2 regions of the Pseudoalteromonas sp. QJM3NY_22 genome follow, and region 2 is predicted to be linked to the other one. Evidence: riboswitches for the same ligand, from Rfam matches in the RefSeq annotation. Region 2 holds a riboswitch; the other holds the start of a gene.
What was found. Region 2 has a riboswitch for lysine ahead of dapA (4-hydroxy-tetrahydrodipicolinate synthase). Riboswitches for the same ligand answer to the same signal wherever they lie in the genome.

Region 1 (10,904 bases), 1.4 Mb from region 2:
ACAAGTTAATGCACGGCGAAGATCAACCATCGATTAACGCGCAAGATTTTATGATAACCCTTGAAAACCTAGCGCATGAACATGACGACAGCGAAAAAAATCTTACAATTTTAAAGGCGCTATATAACTACGCTCAAAGCATGTAATTCGGTGTAGACGTAGAGCTTGCTCACGTGAAAAGCGCAGCTTTTAATATCTTTGTCATTTTAAAAACTCTGTTTTTATACGCAAGCAAGCTTTGCGTCTACAAGTAAAACTCACAGCTACACTTTGGCGGTAGACGTAGAGCTTGCTCACGTGAAAAGCGCAGCTTTTAATATCTTTATCATTTTAAAAACTCCGTTTTTATACGCAAGCAAGCTTCGCGTCTACAAGTAAACTCATATCTACACTTTGGCGGTAGACGTCGAGCTTGCTCACGCGAAAAGTGCAGTTTTTAATACCTTTACCTTTTTAAAAACTCCGTTTTTATACGCAAGCAAGCTTTGCGTCTACAAGTAAAAATCACCGCTGCACTTTGGCGGTAGACGTTGAGCTTGCTCACGTGAAAAGTGCAGCTTTTAATATCTTTACCATTTTAAAACTGTGTTTTTATACGCAAGCAAGCTTTGCGTCTACAGCGTTACTTTTTATGCAGCGCTTCAATGCGTGCTAGTAAGCTTGAGGTGTCGTATCTACCGCCGCCAAGTGCTTGTACGTCGGCGTAATATTGATCGACCGTTGCGGTCATTGGTAAAGTAGCGCCGTTGTTTTTAGCTTCATCAAGTGCAATGCCTAAATCTTTGCGCATCCAATCGACGGCAAAACCAAACTCGTATTCACCCGCCCACATTGTTTTGTAGCGGTTTTCCATTTGCCACGAACCGGCTGCGCCTTTAGATATGGTTTCTATAACTTTTTCACCATCGAGTCCTGCTTGTTTGGCAAAATGTAAGCCTTCGGCTAACCCTTGTACTGCGCCCGCAATACAAATTTGATTAACCATTTTACAAAGTTGACCCGAGCCAACGCCGCCTAGTAATTGGCTAAAACGGCTGAACGCCGCCATAACTGGCTGCACTTTAGCAAATACGGCTTCACTGCCACCTGCCATAACCGTTAATACGCCGTTTTCGGCGCCAGCTTGTCCGCCCGATACAGGCGCATCTATAAAGTCGATATTTTGCAGAGCCGCTTTAGCAGCCACTTCGCGTGCTACTTCCGCTGAGGTTGTGGTGTGATCAACCAAAACAGTGTGTGGCAACATGCCCGCTAACACGCCGTCTTCGCCATACACTACTGAGCGTAAATCGTCATCGTTACCAACACACATAAATACGATGTCAGCATTGCTGGCAGCTTCGCGCGGAGTTGGTGCAAAGCTTCCTGAATGTTCTGCAGTCCACGCTTGTGCTTTAGCTTGAGTGCGGTTATAAACGCATACGCTGTGCCCTGCTTTTGCTAAATGCCCCGCCATTGGGTAACCCATTACGCCTAAACCTATAAATGCGACTTTCATTGACATAAAAATGACCTATTTAACTGATAACTTAGAAACTAGGCTTCGATTATGTCAATCGACTGGTAAAAAAGCGAATGAAAATCTTTATAAAATTTCCTTAATCGGAAATGTAAGTAGGTAACCTATGGATAGTATTTATCAATTTAATGCACCACTTTACAACAGCGAAAGCTTTCCTCTTAGTAAGCTACAGGGAAAAACCATACTGATTGTTAATACAGCGAGTAAATGTAATTTTTCGGTGCAATTAAGTGCGCTTGAAAAGCTATATCAAGAATATAAAAGTAGCGGATTTACAATATTGGCATTTCCGTGTAATCAGTTTGGTCAAAATGAGCCACTTGATAATTTAGCCATTAGAGACTTTTACCAAGCCCAGTTTAATGTGTCGTTTGAGATATTTGGTAAAGTAATGGTAAATGGGCCAGAAACTCACCCGCTGTTTAATTATTTGAAATCACATACTCGGGGTATTTCACAAAATCGTGCTATTAAGTGGAACTTCACTAAATTTTTAATTAACTCGCAAGGTCAGCAGGTTGCTCGCTATGCGCCGCGCACTAAGCCCGAAACACTTAAACAAGTAATAGAAAGCAACCTACTGCAAGCAGCAAAGGTAAACACAGCAAAAAGTGATAAAAGAATATCGCCAAAAGCACCTATATTTACTTCGCTTAAAGCTTAAATTAGTAACAGGAGAACTAATTAGGCACGTTTTTATAAAGTAGTTTATTGTATTGATACTTATTAAGCGTCGGAGCTATTACAATGAACATTGCTTTTTTTAGTACTCAAAAGTACGAACTGCCTTTTTTCGAACAAAGTACACGCGATCACCTTGCTATAAAAATAACGTATTTTGAGCAAGCTCTGAGCGAACAAACGGCTATTTTAGCAAACGGGTTTAATGCCATATGCGTATTTGTAAACGACACCGTAAACGCCACAGTTATTGAACAACTGGCAAGCCAAGGCATAAATACTATTTTACTGCGTTGTGCAGGATTTAATAACGTTGATTTACCTGCAGCAAAAGCACATAAAATTAAAGTATTACGTGTACCAGCTTACAGCCCTGAAGCCGTAGCCGAGCATTGTATTGCACTTATGCTAACGCTTAGCCGTAAAACCCATAAAGCGTATAACCGCGTACGCGAAGACAATTTTGATTTAAACGGATTACTAGGCTTTAACTTGCACAATAAAACCGTGGGTATTGTAGGTTGCGGTAAAATTGGCCTTGCGCTGTGCAACATTTTAAATGGCTTTGGCGCTAAAGTATTAGTGTGCGACCCATACGCACAACCTGGCAATTATACAATTACCGATATAGACACCTTACTTAGCCAAAGCGATGTAATTTCTTTGCATTGCCCATTAACGGAACAAACTCATCATTTAATAGATGATGAGGCATTTAGTAAAATGAAAACCGGCGTTATGCTTATTAACACCTCTCGCGGGGCACTGCTTAACAGCAAAGCGTGCATTAATGCACTTAAAACGAAAAAATTAGGGTATTTAGGGCTCGACGTTTACGAGCAAGAGTCGGAGCTATTTTTAAAAACCACAGTGACGAAATAAACCAAGACGATATATTTTCGCGCTTAGTGAGCTTTAAAAATGTTTTAGTAACAGGCCATCAGGGCTTTTTTACCCAGGAAGCACTCACCGAGATAGCAAACACAACCCTACTTAACGCGCTTGAAGTGAATGAAGGTAGGCCTCTGACTAATGAGGTTTTATAAAGACATAAGCTATACCTAAATTTCAGGCACAAAAAAGCGAAGTGCGTTTTAAACTCACTTCGCTTTATTAATCTATTTTTTGGGATTAGATAAAATTAACCAAAGGCAACGTTTGCGAATACTAAGGTCATTAATATTGGGCAAACAAAACGAATATACTGAGCAAACCAGTAATGTACGCCTGTTGTTGCTTGGTGTAATTTGTTACCACGCTGCCACATCCACCCTACTGTAATAAAGTAAAATAAACCCATAAGCGGTAATTGGTATTGAGTAAATAGCATAATTACCAAACCAAATAACCAATCAAAATTTAGTATAATTGCGCTTGCACACACAAGTACAACAGCGCTTACCGCCCATGTTGCTTTGGTGCGACTAACGTTGTGGTTTTCGACTAAAAACGCTACCGGAATTTCAGTGGTCGATATAGTTGACGTAACCGATGCGATAGACATTAATACAAAAAATAATAAACCAACTAATAAACCAATTTCGCCCATGGTGCTAAATAGCTCAGGTAAAATAGCAAAAATTAGTTGCCCTTCGCCAATCAGTTTACCACCACTAAATACCTCTACACCGTTGTGCTGCGCCACATAAATAGCAGGAATAATGAGTAACCCCGCTAAAAAAGCAACGCCAGTATCAAGTAGTGCAACACCTGCTGTGAGCTTTGGTAAATTAGCATCTGGTTGTAAATATGAGCCGTAAATCATCATACAGCCCACACCTAGTGAGAGCGAAAAGAACGCTTGCCCCATTGCCGCAATAATTAAATTAGGGTCGAGTATTTGGCTAAAATCAGGAATTAAATACGCGGCAAAACCTTCGCTTGCGCCATCGAGTGTTGCAATGTAGGCAATTAAACCAACAAGCAGCACAAGTAACAGTGGCATTAATCGGCGCGACCAGGTTTCGATTCCCGATTTAACCCCTTTTAAAATAATACTGGCGGTTAAAATAAGCATAAGCGGCGTAAATACAAAATTACGCAGCACTGAGTCGCTATGTAAAAATTCGCTTGCGCCTGTAAACCCAAAAAAGGTGGTTATGGGTTCAATAGCGTACGAGAGCATCCACCCTGCCACTATTGAATAAAAACTTAGCATAACAACTGCGCCCGCAAGACCTATGTAACCGGCTGCTGCACCTACTTTACGGCTAGTGTTTTGCCATGCATCGCCCAATGCTTTTACAGGATTAGCTTGTGCTTTGTGACCTAAATAAAGTTCGGTATACAGCGCAGGTAGCGCAAGTAAAAATATAACAATAAAATAAACCAGTAAAAAAGCACCGCCGCCATGGTTGGCCGCTTGCGTAGGAAAACCCCAAATATTACCTAAACCCACTGCTGCGCCAGCAGCGGCTAAAACAAAACCAAGTCGGCTTTGAAACCCATCACGCACTTGTGCCATACATCTACAAATCTGTTATTATTTTGATTATTGTGAATTAAACCATATTTCATGCCAGCTGAGTAATAAAATTGTACCCAGCCTTTGTTAGTGGCGCTAACCGCTCACAATATCAGCGACTTCTTTTGCTTTAGGGCTTTTATGACTGAACACTATTTAAAAAATGCCTTGAGTATTACTTCAACTCAATTGGCAAATTTGTCTTTAGCGAGTAACAGTGTTTTATTATTTAATGCTAAAACACTTGAGCTTAGTGACTTTAGTTTGCCCGACTGCTTAAGCCCATTTGAGTTAACCATTATAAACCGCCGTAAAAGCCCACAAGCTAAGCAAGAGTATTTAGCTACGCGGTTATTGTTAAAACATCTTATTAAAATAACGCAGCCGCAACATACGCACGTACCCCTTAATAAAATGAGTACAAAATTTGACGAGGCAAGCTCAAAGCTACAAATACATGTAAGTGGTGATGTTATTAATACCTGTATTTCGCACTCGCATGGTTTAGTTGGGGTCGCGCTAAATTTTGATAAAAGTGAATTTGGGTTTGATATTGAAAAAGTAAGCCTAAAGCGCCCATTTGAAAAGCTTGCTAAGCATTTTTATCATAATGATGAAATTACACTTATCACCAAGCCTACTACTACCCAAGCCCAAGCAGATACGTTTTTTAGAATTTGGACATTAAAAGAGTCACTTGCTAAAGCCACCAGCCGCCCTATTGCAAAATTACTTAGCCCCAATGTGTTTGACGAATTAAATAGTGCAAAGCTGAGTGCTTGCAGTAATAACGTTACTGTAGCTGATAGCAGTGACAGCAATGTTTGTTTTGATGTAAGTGTGGTGCATAAAAAAAGCATCGACTGGCGATGCTTTTTATTAAATGACTCTATTAACTGATTTTACTAGGGCGTGTTGATCTTTGCGGTATAAAAAACAAACAGCATAAGGATAAGGTATAATTGAATTCGCTAAAAAACGTTACACCGAACCCTCATGCCAAGATTAATGTTAACAGACGCGACATGGAATGTCTTATCAAAAGTAATGCACTTAAGTGGTCGAATTTATAATAAGCCTGAGCATAGAAAAACGCTCGAAGGCATACTCTATAAGATGCGTACCGGTATTCCTTGGCGAGATTTACCGTCTTATTTCGGCTCGTGGAGTGCTATTTATAGACGATTTAATTTATGGTCCAAAAAAGATATTTTGAATGAATTATTTCGAGTGTTATCCCACTATGCTGATATGGATTGGATCTTTATTGATGGCAGTATTGTCAGGGCTCACCAGCATAGTTGCGGTGCAAGAACCGCTGACAATGAATCAATCGGTAAGAGTCGAGGTGGTAATTCGACTAAAATTCATCTTGCAGTAGATAGCGGAGGATTGCCTGTTTATTATGAATTATCCTGTGGAAATACGCATGATATCGTCCATGCAGAGTCACTTGTAGCCAATTGCCCAACGAGTAATGTTGTTGTCGCAGATAAAGGCTACGATAGTGAAAAACTAAGAGAGTTTATTCGTGACAATAGCGCTACACCCGTTATTCCACGCAAGGATAACAGTTTAGTGGGTAATGAAGATATTGACTGGTGCATGTACAAATATAGGCACTTAGTTGAGAATGCCTTTGGTCGGATCAAACAATATAGAGGGATAGCCACACGGTATGAAAAGCTTGAGCGGAATTATCATTCCATGCTCGCTTTAGCATTCACTATGATGTGGCTACCAATATGGGCTGATTAATATATATACTACAAAGATCAACAGCCCCTAGTTAATTTCCCTAAATAACCGTTATTTACGCAGCAAAATCATTTTCTAATAAACGGCTATGAATAGACTGTACTACGTTATCTGACTCAGTTTGCTCTACTAAAAAGCACAGGTTGTGCTTACTAGCACCGTGACAAATTAATCGAATGTTAAAGTCTTTTAGTACACTCATTAAGTTCATTTCGTGTTGGCGTAATTGAATCTCAGAGCCAATAAGTGCCACCAATGTTAGGTTGTTTTCTACCGAAACATGGCAAAACTCTGCAAGCTTATCTAGGCATTCTTGATCAAGCTCTGGGCGCGAGGCGTTTTGCGCGTTATCAAGCGTTATAGCTACACTGATTTCTGATGTGGTTACCAAATCTACCGATATATTGTATTCACTTAATAGTGTAAATACGCGTGCTAAAAAGCCGCTTGCTAGTAGCATTTCTGGGCTTTTAAGCGTAAGCAATATTTGGTTTTTACGTTGCGTCACTGCGCGTATACCTGGTTGCTGCGATTTTTCACGCTCAATCCACGTACCGCCACGCTCAGGCTCTCGGCTAGAACCTACAAACACGTTAATGTGGCTACGGCTTGCTGGTAAAATAGTCGCTGGGTGCAATACTTTTGCGCCAAAGGTTGCCATTTCAGCGGCTTCGTCAAAACTTAAGCGTGCAATAGGCGTCGCTTTTGCGCACAAACGCGGGTCAGTGCTAAAAATGCCCACTACGTCGGTCCAAATATGCACACTTTTAGCGTTAATTGCTTCAGCTAGTAATGCAGCGCTATAGTCAGAACCACCACGTCCTAGCGTTGTGGTTTGACCATATTCGTCACTACCAATAAATCCCTGAGTTACAATTACTTGAGCGTCTAATAACGGAATTAAATGCTCTTTAGCAGCTTGCGCTGTGGCTGCAACATTGGGCGTTGCTTTACCAAATTGGCTATCGGTTTTAAGCACCTTGCGCACATCAAAGCGATCGGCATTTAAACCTTGTAAACGAAGTACCTGTGCAAACAAATACGACGATAAACGCTCACCAAAGCTAAGTAGCTCGTCGTGTTGCTGATCGGTTGTTAGTGGCTCTTGAGCCAATGTTTGAAATGCTTTTAAGGTTTCGTTAAAACCAACCGCTAAATCGGCATCTAGCGATAATTCATCTAAAATAGTTTGTTGAATAGCAAGCACGCCATTTATGTGCTCTTGGCGCTCACTTGAGGTAATGCTTGATTTACACAGTGCAACTAAGTGATTAGTTACGCCGGCACTGGCGCTCACGGCAACAATACGTACGCTTTTATCTGCAACAATAATTTCGCTACAGCGACTCATCGCTTCAAAATTTGCAACACTGGTTCCGCCAAATTTGGCAACGATGTAATCTGACTTTGCGCCTGATACTGTTTGTGGCACTGATTGGGTAGTCATTTAGTCTCCTTTCGCGGTATCCAAACCGCAATAAAACAAGAAGAACTTGGCAAAGGAATGCTTGAAGATAAGTCCACTGCCAGAAGCTCTCCACCTATATTGGTGACAGTTTTGAGGATTCAGCCCCATAAACCGAAAAACAATGACGACGTACCATTATTTTCCTCGGCGAGTACTTCCCTCCTTAATGATCATCGGCTTTCGTCGCCTAACATTAAGTACCTAAGTATCGCACCTCTTCTGAATGCTTTATTAACCAGTGGCTAATAAAACAAAACCCCACTAAGTAGCGGGGCTTTGAAAGTTATCGTTTAGACGTCTAGCTGTCAAGCATTTAATAATTTATGAGTTAAATAAAACTGCCCATGTAATACGAGCCCGCATATCCTACGGTGTAGCAAATTAATAAATGCAGCGATAAACGCAAGTAGCTCATAAAGGTAAGCGCTTTAACTTTACTCATGGCAATAATGCCCGCAGCCGACCCAATAATAAGCATTGAACCGCCCACGCCTGTTGCATACGTAAACGACAACCAGTGTTGTTGGCTCATTACTATATCGGCTTTTAATAATGCAGCGGTAAGCGGTACGTTATCGACCCCTGCTGATAATATGCCCATTAAGTAGTTTGCGTATTCTGGTGCCATTACCGTGTATAGGTCGGTAAATTTACTCAACATACCAATTTCTTTAAGTGCGCCTACAAGTAAAAGTACACCTACAAAAAACAATAATGTGTCGTATTCTATATCGCGAACAAAATCGATTATGTCTTTGTTTATGTCTTTTTTGCGCATTAAAAATTGCGCCACTAAAAACATCACTGATAAGCCAAACAAGAAAGTTAATAAAGGCGGTACGCTGTAAATTACACTCAGCGTAAGTGTGCTCACTACAGTAGATAAAAATATAACAGCAATGGTTATGTCGGCTTTTTCAATCCGGGTTTTACCTGCACCAGCAAACTCAACACGCCCTTTCATACCTATAGACAGTAACGCGGCAAGCAGCATAACGCTTGCAAGTGCTGGCGCTATAAGTAGTAATAAATGAGCAATGGTTACTTTGCCATCTAAAAATATCATTAGTGTGGTTACGTCACCTGTTATTAGCGATACCCCACCTGAGTTAACCCCAAACACAATAAGCGTGGCGTATTTAATGAGTTTTTTAGGTTCAAGTTTTAACGACATAACAACCGCGAGCGATATAAGCGTCGCTGTTACGTTGTCTGAAATCGACGAAAACAAAAATGCAAATCCACCGACCAAAAACATGAGCTTTTTTTCGCTAATACTTTTTGGCATAACACGGTGCACAATATTTTCTATAAACCCCTTTGAATTTAAATACGCTACAAAGGTCATTGCAGCCATTAAAAATAGCCATAATGAGGCAATTTCTAAAATATTTTCGTTTAGGAGGTGTTGAATCGTATCGGGGCTTTGCCCGTGTAGAGGGTATATAAAAAGAAGAATCCAGCAAAGTGTACCAAAAAACAGCGTGGTTTTAGCTTTATTTACATGGATTATATCTTCTATAACGATCAGTAAAAATGCAATCGCTATCAGGGTTAGAATAATCGAGGAAACCATGGTAGTTAAACAACCTTTGATATAGTTTTAAAGAACACACAAATAACATTCCATTTCATGTGCCTATTTTCGGCGCGAATTTTAGCACTGCCTCTATGCAAAAACTATTATTAAATGGTCTTAAAAACGAATACTATATACAGACAAGGTTAATTAAAAATACGTAATAATGAGTCTTCTAAAAGAACTCAATAATAAAATACTAGGATGTTGTAACCCCTTATGATCCCAGCTAAAAAGCTGCTAAACACCATAACCGAACATTGGGGTGTATTAGCGCTATTATTTAAACGTTTTAAAATGGCTGACTTTAGCCTAAAAGACGTACAAAACGCGATTAAGCAAAAGCAGCCTACGTGGTCAAACGAACGCATTTATAAAGAAACAAATCGTTTGTTAAACCAAGATATTTTAATTCCACTGGCTAAATCCTCTCAGCTTGAAATAAATCGTGCTATTGCTGATTTTGCTACTTTTTTACTGCAAGAAGAGCATTTAGGTTTAGCGCAAGAAATTAGCGTATTAGTAGAGGACCTAGCTCGTTTAGGTAACCGCTTAGATAACGCTGGCGAAATAGAAGACTTTGACGATTTGCGCCGCTACAGCCGCATTATGGATGATCGGGTGCGTAAAATAATGAAGCTCTATACGCACAACGAAAACGCTATTTTAAACATTGTGGAACAAGCCAAATCAAATAATGCAGTGCAATCGCTGCAAAAGCGTTATAAAGCGGTAATAGAAGCCTTTGACGAATACATAGAGCCAATGCTTGAAATGGTTGATATTCGTGGTGAATTTCATGCGTGTTTTATCCTCATTGAAGAGCAAATAAGTAAGCAAATACTGCACATTGAGCGCTCAGGTAAAGCGTATAACGACAAACGTATGCTGGAGCAATTACGTACCCGTATACTCGAAATGCATTTAATGGGCCGAGAAAGCTTACGTAAAAGTGCCGATATGCTTATGCCGCTACGCGAAGAGTTACGTCGTAATAACTTAATTACTCGCCAAGCAGCCAAAGTACTTGGGCTGGTGCGCAAAAATGGCGTAGACAACATGCTAAGTGCTGTACAGCCACATTTTGTGAGCGACGCGCAGCGATATTCGTTTGGTCAGCAACGCCATATCGTGGCTTACATGGCAAGCTTGGTTGAATTTGAACACGAAGAATACCAATTGCCTGACCAGCAAGACGTGCCTGCATTTGTTACGCCTAATATTCCTGACTACAACGATGTCAAAACCAGCTTTGCTAAGCGCTTTAATAAAAAACGCAAAAAGCCGCAGCCCTTGCTGCAATTTTTAGACGAAAGCTACCCAGATCTCGATGCCGACGAAATGCTATTTTTGTATCAAAAATTAGTCAGCGACAGCGATATTAAAATAATTCAAAGCGATGAAAAAGCCCGCGTAAAAATTGCCGGTCAGC
Region 2 (10,904 bases):
TCTTCAAATAAAAATCGAGGTGCGTCTATTTGGCTAAATAAATCTAAGATAATCCAGTCAATATTTTGCACACTTTTTAAAATCTGTTGTGCATCGGCGCACAGCAGTTGCTCATTCTTATTTGACGAAAAAAACTGGGTATAGCAATCAATAATATCAGCGTTTTTTTCAACGGATGTTATGTGTGCTTTGGGGTATTTGTGTTGTAAATAATTACGAATTGCACCGCCGCCAAGGCCAAGTTCTAGCACCTTTTTTGGCGCGCTAAGAGCTTGCCAGTGCTTACCTAAGCACAATAAATGTGGAAAAAGTAATAAACTCGGGTCATTTAAATCAATAACAGATTGAAGTGTGTCGTTAATGAGTAACCAGCGCAACTGCTCATGACCACGTATCTGAATGTGATCGCCACTGCATTTATGCCAATAGATTAACTGACCAATGCTGTGGCTATTCTCAATAAATTGATCGTCCAGCAAGCCCGTCAGCGAATTTATATAACTGATTTTTTCTATCATATTCTCAGCATAAACTAGCACCGTTAAATGGCAATGCCTTGTGTTATTAATTTTTAGATATTTTATGGCCATCACCAAAGTCGTATTTGCAGTTTTTTTAAGATGGAGTATGGTATTTGCCATAAATAATACCAACGGACTTAATTATTTAAGCTTTTTAGTTTGGTAGATAATCAATATGATTAGTATAGCGCCGTAGCCTTTTTGATTTTTATTTACGGCTTATATAACAACAGGAGTATGTATGTTTCAGGTAAGCACCCCACAAAGTAGCGAAGATTGGCAAGCGTATTACCAATTGCGCTGGCAGGTATTACGCGCGCCTTGGGGCGAGCCACGTGGCTCTGAGCAAGATGATATGGAGCAAGATTCTGAGCATCGGTTTATAAAAAATAAAGAAGGTGAAGTGCTAGGCGTAGCACGTTTGCACTTTAACAATCATGAACAGGCACAAGTGCGTTACATGGCCGTTGCTGAAGGGAATCGTAATCAACATATTGGTAGTCGTTTATTACATGAGCTTGAAAAAATAGCATGGACGCAAAATGCTGATGAACTGGTTTTATTTGCTCGCGAACGTGCGCTTGAGTTTTATAAACGCCACGGTTACGAATTAAAAGAAAAAGCACATTTAGCGTATGGCGATGTACAGCATTTTAAAATGGTAAAGCAAAAGCCGTGTGAGCCAGGTTGGTTTCGTCACCCTAATTGGACGCAGGTACTACAAAATACGTGGCGGGAGTCTATTCCAATTAGTGACGCGATGGGCATTAAGGTAGAAAGCTATACCGATTGGCAATTTACAACCAGCGCCGACCTAGACGCTAACTTAAACCTCCATAACACTATGTTTGCAGGTTCTATTTATAGCTTGGCCACGCTAACAGGTTGGGGCGCTACGTACTTAGCACTTAAAGAAGCTGGGCTTGAAGGTAATATTGTATTAGCCGATGCTAACATTAAGTACTTAAAGCCGCTTACTACCGACCCACGAGGGTGTGTAGATTTGCAAGCCTGCAAAGGTAAGTTGAGCGATTTAGAAACCGAAGGTAAAGCAAGCTATGTTGTGCCTGTTACTATTTATGATGGTGATAATATAGTTGCGGAGTTTGAAGGGCAGTTTGTAGTAAAAAAATAACTGTTTAGTTGTTCAAAACACTAAAAAGCCAAGCAATGCTTGGCTTTTTAATGCGTAAAACTTAGGGAAGTATTACAGCAGATCGGTTAATAATATACCTACACCAATACGTTCTATATCGGCATTATAGTCAATTAAGCTTTCGCCATAACCATTGAAGTATTGTGCATAACCACGAACTCGGCCCCATAATGGAAATGACCAGTCAAGCTGAATAGCACCACGATTGTCTGAATTTAAGTTATTACGCGACATAAAGCTAAATTCATGATCGTTAAGACGGTATGCACCGCTAAATTCAAAATAGCCCATGTATTTGTATATGTCTGGATTATCGTCGCCTTTAGCTTCTAAAACGTTGTCTTTTTCGTCCTCGGCTATGCGATACCAAGGTTTAAAACTAAAAACAAACCCTTCATTTTCCCAAATGAAATCAGCGTAAATACGGTTCCATGAGCGTGAGTTGGGCTGGCTACGACCATTTGACTGATGTGAAATACCTAAAACAATTGCCATTTCATCGCCCCAAAGTACATTTTCTGGATCTAGGTAGTTTATCCAAAAAACTTCAGGTTCGTAGTTCGTTTCACGAAATGGTGAGGAGATTTCTGAATTATATATTTGCCAATATGATTGCAGCGTAAAACCAAAAAATAATGCTTGGTCTTCATCTGAAAAATCATCGTACAAAGGTACTTTAATGGAAAGCTGGTACTTTGCCTCTAAGTTGTCGAGCGGTTCGCCATCTTCTTCATCCGTTAATTCATCAAAGCCATCAAAAGGACGACTGTTAGGATGTGAGACGTACGAAAGAGGTAAAATATAATTACGTTTATGTGGCGTAATAACATTACGATTTTTTTTACCCACTTCTTCACGTGCTTGGCGTTTATCAAGCGCGGTAAGTTGTTTGTTTTCTTCAAGAGCCGAGCATTTTTTACGAAGATCGTCTAGAGTTTGTTTACCGTCTCCACCAATAACTTCGTTTAAAATACACTGTTTTACAAGGTTTATTTCGTTGTCTTGCTCGTTTGTAGCAACCTCTTCTTGTGCTAAGGTAGCTGTACTTATTAAGGCAGAAAGTGTGATCCAGTGGCGCCAGCTCATTGTAGTTCCTTTGTGAGTTTAAGTTATTGTATGCGTTAATTTAATTATAACGTCTTTTTACATATGTAACGGTGAACTTTTACTGAATTTTTTCTTATACTTCGTATTATACGTATTTGAGATAAACACAGATCAAAAGAAAAGCGGCCTGGGCCGCTTTCTAATGCAAATTAACTACTTTAGTTAATTTATACCAATTTTATTAAAAACATGATCATTCTAGCGTATTAAATAACTCACTAACTACGTTAAAAATTATTTATATAGAACAACTATGTACCATAATTTTAGCCTTGTTATTAAGCTATTTCCTTATCGCTATAATAGATCACTAATTTAATGCAATTGGTATTACTCTCACGCAATGAGAAGGGTGAGCTAAAGCTCGAATATGTTAGTAAAAAACTTATAAAGTTCGGTACCTTGGTTAACACTCGCTGAGGCAAAGTGCAAAATAGCAATTGCATCGCAATCAAGAGTGAGTATTTGCAGTGGCTGCTCGCTTAAGTAGCGCTCCATGCGTAAAATATGTGCAATAGGCTCACCGGCTTTAATGTGCCCGCCAAGAGGTGCTATGTATTCAACCATACCGCCAATAGGGGCGTAATAAGCAAAGTAGTCATCTAAATTACATGCATAGCGAGTGATGTTAGCTGGCGTATGCGGTGCGTTTTGTAATACGCCTTTGTGATTTAAGTAACTTAAAATGCTGTTTGAATCGTTTAGTGCTTCTTTTAAGTCTATTTTTTCTTGGCTGCCTAGCTCTACCGTAAATGCTTCTACAGGTATTGATAATTCACGACCTTGCTCGCTAAGTGCATCACTTAAATGCCACCATGGGCAAAAGTTAGCTTCATCCATAGCGCCGTCAAAATCACTGGGGATAAGCAGTACATGTTCAATATTAAAGTAACGTGCGCTGTCGGTTGCATAGGTTGGGCAGTACAAATGCTTGCTGGAAATAGGACCAGTGTGTAAATCGAGTACTATATCAGCCTGATGAGCGAGTTTTTGTAAGTTAAGCGCAATGCGTTTACCCGTATTGAGTAAATAAGCAGGGCCGTTAAGTTTGCTGTCTACTTCGTCAATAAGCGCCTGTTTGAAGTTACTTTTTAATGTAGCGTTATCATACTGAGTATGATTTTGCGCAAACTGTGTCACTAAATTTTTATTGTAATGATACATGCGATTCCAATTAGTGCCCGTAATCGGATCGAACCTGCCAAGGGTAAACTCGCCAGATTTTTGATTACAACCAATCGGATTTGCATAAGGTACAAGGGTAATATCGCCATTAAGGTTAAGGTGTTTTAATTGCTCCAGCAGCTGAAAAATAACTGCGTTACCTTGCACTTCAGCGCCATGCATATTGGCCTGAATGTAAACACTAGGCCCTGTACCATCGCCTTTTAAACGATACACAGGAATTGTAAGCGGTAAGCCGTTTGCAACTTCCCCTACTACAATGTTCTCTTGGCTGATGTGTGTTGTATTACTCATGCTTATTACCTTAAATAGTGGCTGGCATTTTCGGCTTGGCGAACGCAGGTAAGTGTACCGTTTTGCAATGTGTACTCGCCAGCTAGCTCATGGCATAAAAAATACGGCATACTTTCGGTAAAGCCGTAAGCACCGCATTGGCTAAACACTAGCCAGTCGTGCTCATTTAAATCGCTTGGCAGGTTATGTTCACCCAAGCAATCAAGCGCTGTACAAAGCGGGCCGTATAAAGTGACCGCTTGAGTTTTAGCACTGGATTCACGCAGTAATGCAGCAGGAAAATCTTGACTGGTAACAGCAGGGCGTAATAAGTGATTAATACCGCCGCTTAAAATTACTTGTTCTTGATTATAGTTTTGTTTGCGCTCTACTACTGGGTTTGCGTAATGACCGCATTCGCCCACGGCATAGCGACCAAGTTCCATCCATAATTCTTCTACACCCGCATCATTTTTAATTTTAGCGAGCGCAGCAATTAAGTCATCCCAATCAAGCGTTGCTTCATTTTGTGTATAAGGAATACCTAAGCCGCCGCCTAAATCGAGAATTTTAAGGCTAATATTTAAATCGCTGGCAAGTTGACTAAGTGGTGCAATCATTTGTGACCACAAATCGCTTAGTTTTTGCGTGCTAAGCATGTTGCCCCACTGAAAAATATGCAGGCCGTCAAACTTAAGTGCAGGGTAGTTGGTTACATTGAGTGCTTGCCACTCATCACAGCCCAAACCAAATGGTGTAAGGCTATCGCCGCCCAGTGGGTTTTTTTCACCTTCAGGCCAGCGTAATTGTACACGCAGTAATACTTGTAACTGTGTGTTTTGTAGTTGTGCTTGTTGGTTTAACCAACGTACTTGATTGAGGCTTTCTGCTACGAATATACGCACGCCGCGCTCAATAAAGTGTTTTATTTGTTTAGGGCTTTTTGCAGGCCCTGTGTTGAGCACGCGCTGTGAGCTAATACCTTGAGCGAGTACTTGCCCAAGCTCACCTTTACTTGCTACGTCAAAATTAAAGCCAGCACTGTCTAAGCTTTGAATAATTTTAGACAGTGGGTTTGCTTTTACCGCGTACCACAGTTTTACATCGGTTTGCGCAACTAAACGCGCAAGATGCGCGTTTAGTTGATCTAGGTCGTAAACAAAAAAAGGTGTATCAAGTTGTTGTGTAATAGTATTTACAGCGGTTTTGATAGGCGTGCTCAAAAAGATCATTATCGTAAAACCTCTTCAAGTAATAATGATGCATCGCTTTTCTCGTCGCGGTATTTAACTATTAACGCACACGACATGCTTAGGCCTTGTTCGCGCGCCCATTCGTTTGACGCAGGGCGAGAGCCCGGTATTACAATGGCATATTCTGGGATTGGCTCGCCTTTATCAAGTTGGCGCTCGTTTACGCAATCGTATACTGGAATAGTTGCTGATAAACGCACGCCAGGGGCAAGTACTGCGCCTTTTTTAATGACTACGCCTTCAACAATAATGCAGCCCGCACCAATAAAGGCGTCGTCTTCAACCACTACTGGGCTTGCACCAATTGGCTCAAGTACACCACCAAGCTGAACTGCAGCACTTAAATGTACGTTTTTACCTACTTGTGCACACGAGCCAACTAATGCGTGGCTATCTACCATTGTGCCTTCGTCGATATATGCACCAATGTTTACATACGCTGGTGGCATAATAATCGTGCCTTTAGCCACATAAGCACCACGGCGAACACTTGAGCCACCCGGCACCATTCGCACGCCATCTTCAGTACTAAATTCTTGCGGAGCTAAGTTATTTTTATCAACAAAACCACCTGCAAACTCAGTATTAGTGCCATTTTTAAAGGCTTCTAAAATACCTTTTTTTACTTCTATGTTAGCTTGCCATTGGCCGCTTTCGTTTTGTGATGCTGCGCGTACAGCGCCCGATTCTAAATTATTTAATAGTTCTAACCAGCTCATTATAAAAACCTGTATTTAATGCCAAGATAAAATGGTGTTGTTTGCAGTTGTGATGCAATCGGTTTGAGTTAACTCAAGGTGTGTTAAAGGTGGACGAAGTTGCGGGCTGCTTAAGCGGCCTTGCAAATGCATCAGTACCTTTACGGGAATAGGGTTTGCGACAGCAAATAGGCTATTAATAGCGCTTGACCATTGGGCAAATAAATTAGGGTGTTGACCACTTAAGCTGCGTTTAACAAACTCGTGAGTTTGTTCAGGCCATGCGTTTGCAGCTACCGACACTAATCCTTTTGCACCGGCTTGTGCAAAATAAGGCATTAGCGCATCGTCGCCACTAAAAATAGCTAAATTAGGGGCCGCTTGGCGGTAAGCTTCAAACTGAGCAATACTGCCGCTCGCTTCTTTTAACGCCCATAAATTTTTATTGTTTTTTAAGTTTTGAATAGTTGCCGCTGGGATGCTAACAGCACTTCGTCCCGGTACGTTATAAAGCATACACGGGTGATCGCTTGCATTAAGTAGGCTTTCAAACCAATGAGTTTGACCTATAGCGCCGGGCTTTGCATAAAGCGGTGAACCAAGTAAAAAGCTATGAATTGGCAATGTATTACAGTAGTTAACCCACTCAATTTGTTGCTTTAAGTTACTACCGCCAACAGCTACCATGAGTGGTACTGCTGGTTTTAGCTGGCATACGTGTTCAACAATGGCTTGTTGCTCTTTTTGCGTTAGCGCTAAACCTTCGCCTGTACTGCCAAGTAGCAAAATGCCATTATGCGCCGCTTCTTGATCCCTAACCAGTTTAGTTAACGTGTTGTAGTCAACATCGCTGTGTTGATCAAATGGCGTTACGAGCGCGGTCCACAATGAGTAGTCGTTTAAATTGAAGTTGTTGATCATCTCTCACGAACTTATAATTTGTACCAATTTTATTAAAAACGTGATCATTTTATCGATAACTAATTTAATGCAATTGGTATTATTCGAAGAGTTAAAAAGCTTTATGGAAGGAGCCGCATTAACGTCGTTCGAACTAATAATTCGAAGAGCGAATGGGCTTAAAATAATAGGGCGCACGGCCTTAATATTTAAGACCAGAAGCTCTCCACCAAACTAATAAGCTGCTTTTTATAAGCAGCTATTGGTGACAGTCGCTAGGGTTCAACCTAGTCGCCCGAAATAAACACCTCGCAAAAGTGATTACTTCTCGGCGTTAATTCCCCTCACGTATGCTCACTGGAGTTTGCGCTCCTAACATACGCTACCTGAATAACGCACCTCTTCTAGCCCTTTGCACCTGTTTGTAGAGTAAAAACTTACAAACCTGTGCAATTTAAATAGGGTAATTACGGCGATTAAAGCATTTTAGCCGTCTAGGTGTCAAGCGACTAAATGCATATTCATTCATCCATAATGGGAGTGGTTACGTATTGGGTGCTTTTCTCGTACACTAGCAATATAAATAGTGAGGTATTTAATTAGTATGGAAAAATTTAGCGATATTTATAAGCGAGCGGTAGAGCGAAAAGGCTCTGAAAAAATGCTTAAGTTATTACTTGCAAAACCGCTATCTAAAAAACAACTAAGCACGTTAAGTGACGACGATTGGCTTGAAGAATTTACTCGAAAAGTATTTCAAAGCGGTTTTTATTGGTCAGTCATTAATAATAAGTGGCCGGGCTTTAGAGAGGTTTTTTGGGATTTTAGCGTTGATAAGTTATTAATGATGCCACCCGATATGCTGGAACAAAAAGCTACGGATGAGCGTATTGTTCGTAACTATAAAAAAGTAAAAACAATTACCGAAAATGCTTACATGATCCACGAGATAGCAGGGGAGCATGGCAGTTTTAGCCAGTTTATCGCTAATTGGCCAACAGACGATATTATTGGTTTATGGGCGTATTTAAAAAAGCATGGTTCGCGTTTAGGCGGAAATACTGGCCCTTATGCATTGCGAGCACTTGGTAAAGATACTTTTTTATTATCACGCGATGTAGAGAATTATTTGCGTGCGCATAAAATTATAGACGGCGGCTTACAAACTAAAAAGTCACTGAATGCAGCCCAAGCCTTTTTTAATGAAATGCAAAAGCAAAGTGGCTTAAGTATGCAAGAGTTGAGCTTAATTGTTGCTTATGGCGTAGGTGACAACCGTGTTGGTATAAGTCAGCAACAATAGGAATTACCATGAAATTAGTGCCAAGATACACAGACATTGCGGAAAACTTCGCGATTGAAGATTTCCCTGCAAGTGTCGCCTCTCCTCAGTTATTGCTGTGGAACGAGAGCTTAGCAAAAGAGTTTAATATTAACGTTGCGGCTGATTTGCGTGCCAGCACTTTTAGCGGCAACGATAAACAGGCAATTCCTGCAGTAGCACTTGGTTACTCTGGGCACCAATTTGGACATTTTTCACCACGTTTAGGCGATGGGCGAGCGCATTTACTGGGCGCTATTAATGATGATAAAAACCAGTTGTGGGATATTCAATTAAAAGGCTCTGGTGCTACTCCTTACTCAAGAGGAGGGGATGGGCGTTGTGCACTTGGTCCTGCTATTCGTGAATACGTAATGAGCGAGGCAATGCATGCGCTGGGAGTTAAAACCACACGCTGCTTAGCGGTTGTTGGCAGTGGCGAAACGGTTTACCGTAATCCGCCACAAGCAGGGGCTATCGTTACTCGCGTAGCAACGAGCCATATTCGTGTTGGTTCATTTCAATATTTAGCGACGCAAGGCGATGTTGAAGGGCTTAAAAATTTAGCCGATTTAGCTATAGAGCGACACTACCCAGAAATAACTGATACAGGTTCGCAGCGCTATTTAGCCTTTTTAGGCGCAGTGATTAAAAACCAAGTTAAGCTAATTGTGAGCTGGATGCGTGTTGGTTTTATTCACGGAGTAATGAATACAGATAATACGCTAGTAAGCGGAGAAACCATTGATTACGGCCCATGTGCCATGATGAACAGTTTTGATTTTGATACTGTATTTAGTTCTATTGATAAACAAGGCCGCTATGCATTTGGTAACCAGCCGAATATGGCTAACTGGAACTGTGCCCGTTTAGCTGAAAGTCTGATACCACTAATTCATGACGATGATGAGCAAGCTGTTTCGCTAATGACGCCACATATAAATAGCTTTGCTGAACAGTTTAATACTGAATTTACGGTTATGTGGGCAAAAAAGTTGGGCTTAGTCGGTATTGATGAAAACGATACAAAATTAGTTGCAGAATTGTTAACATTATTAAAAGTTCATGAACTCGATTACACCAATACCTTTGATGCATTAACTGAGTCGTTAAAACAGGAAGCGCTTATTCCTGAAGCATTAGCGCAATGGGCATGTAAATGGCAAAGCCGGGTTGATGGAAATAGTTATACAGTAATGCGAAAAGCGAACCCTCGAGTAATACCACGCAATCACATCATTGAATCAATTATTACTGACTACAGCGAAATGGGGTCAAGTGCGCTATTAAGTGATTTTTTAAAAGTACTGAGCAATCCTTATAATGAAGTGAATAAGCTTGTCGATTTTCAGACGCCTCCTAAAAGTGATCAGGGGTATCGTACTTTTTGCGGTACTTAACTATTAATTTTAGATGTAAGTTTATGATTATAAATATTCATTTTTCATTTTTAGAAGTGTTCATTGATTGAGCAAAATAAATTCTAGTGTTATCATCCATTTTATAAGGATAAGTAAGTTTTACTGTGTATAAAAGTGCATTTAACTGAATTGTTCCTGTTTTTATCGCAGGCTATCGATTTATAAAAAAACCACAACTATAAATTATTTGCAGAGTAGGTAATATTTTTAATTTCACCTACAATGGGTGGTTGGATGTCGTTATAGATCATTAAAAAATTTATAAACTTTATTATTCGTTAAGTATTGATTAACAAAGGTTCGGTTAGTCTGTATAAAACAGATTGAGCTAGTATTGATTAGCTACAATTTTTAATTGTTAAAATGGGAAGAAAACAATGAAATTAAAATCACTTACAATCGCAATTGCGTTAGCTGCAACTAGCGTATCTACATTTGCTGCAGATAAAGAAGAAGGTTTCTACATTGGCGCATTTGGTGACTACTATGACGCATCTTGGAAAAACATGCGTGCCCAAGCTGGTCTTGATGTAAATGAATCAACTGGTTGGGGTGTTGAAGCTGGTTACCGTTTCAGTGATTACTGGAGCGCACGCCTAGAATATGCAGACATGGATTTTAATGCTTTTGATAAAGTTGCTGGCAACCGCAACAGTATTGATGGCGAGCGTTACGGTATTGATGCTCTTTATCATTTAAATGGCGGTCCTTTCTACGGTCTTTTCGGTATTAAAGAAATGGACGTAGTAGATGACAACACATTCTTAAATGCAGGTGTTGGTTACCAACATTTCATTACAGATGGTTTATTTGTAAATGCTGAAACAGCTGTATACCAAGGTCTTGACCGTGGTTACACAGATGTAGGCGCTAAAATTGGTATTAACTACTTATTTGGCCAAAACTCAGCACCAGTTGAGCCAGTAAAACCAGCTCCAGAAGTAGTTGAAGTTGCAGTTGCTCCTTCAGACAGCGACAATGATAATATTTTAGATGCTGACGATAGATGTCCAAACACGCCAATGACTGACGCAGTTGATGGCACTGGTTGTACTTTATATGAAGATAA

Region 1: it holds a riboswitch for lysine, as region 2 does, so the genes downstream of both, lysC (lysine-sensitive aspartokinase 3) here and dapA (4-hydroxy-tetrahydrodipicolinate synthase) in region 2, are expected to answer to the same signal.

The regions. Positions count from the first base shown of each region.
Region 1 is NZ_CM149655.1:2,702,009-2,712,912, forward strand. Features, by position in the region: gene sbcB (exodeoxyribonuclease I) at 1-146, shown strand, start outside; gene AC0VZ4_RS12245 (NAD(P)-dependent oxidoreductase) at 623-1,504, opposite strand; gene AC0VZ4_RS12250 (glutathione peroxidase) at 1,626-2,186, shown strand; partial or broken gene AC0VZ4_RS12255 (2-hydroxyacid dehydrogenase) at 2,270-3,249, shown strand; gene AC0VZ4_RS12260 (sodium-dependent transporter) at 3,345-4,667, opposite strand; gene AC0VZ4_RS12265 (4'-phosphopantetheinyl transferase family protein) at 4,809-5,567, shown strand; gene AC0VZ4_RS12270 (IS5 family transposase) at 5,664-6,425, shown strand; gene lysC (lysine-sensitive aspartokinase 3) at 6,481-7,872, opposite strand; lysine riboswitch at 7,948-8,120, opposite strand; gene nhaD (sodium:proton antiporter NhaD) at 8,222-9,469, opposite strand; gene AC0VZ4_RS12285 (hypothetical protein) at 9,692-10,904, shown strand, end outside.
Region 2 is NZ_CM149655.1:4,107,342-4,118,245, reverse strand. Features, by position in the region: gene AC0VZ4_RS19020 (spermidine synthase) at 1-518, opposite strand, end outside; gene AC0VZ4_RS19015 (bifunctional GNAT family N-acetyltransferase/hotdog fold thioesterase) at 763-1,656, shown strand; gene AC0VZ4_RS19010 (phospholipase A) at 1,729-2,763, opposite strand; gene AC0VZ4_RS19005 (succinylglutamate desuccinylase/aspartoacylase family protein) at 3,142-4,263, opposite strand; gene AC0VZ4_RS19000 (PLP-dependent decarboxylase) at 4,269-5,474, opposite strand; gene AC0VZ4_RS18995 (2,3,4,5-tetrahydropyridine-2,6-dicarboxylate N-succinyltransferase) at 5,474-6,214, opposite strand; gene dapA (4-hydroxy-tetrahydrodipicolinate synthase) at 6,230-7,114, opposite strand; lysine riboswitch at 7,305-7,505, opposite strand; gene AC0VZ4_RS18985 (DNA-3-methyladenine glycosylase I) at 7,698-8,396, shown strand; gene AC0VZ4_RS18980 (protein adenylyltransferase SelO) at 8,405-9,814, shown strand; gene AC0VZ4_RS18975 (OmpA family protein) at 10,213-10,904, shown strand, end outside.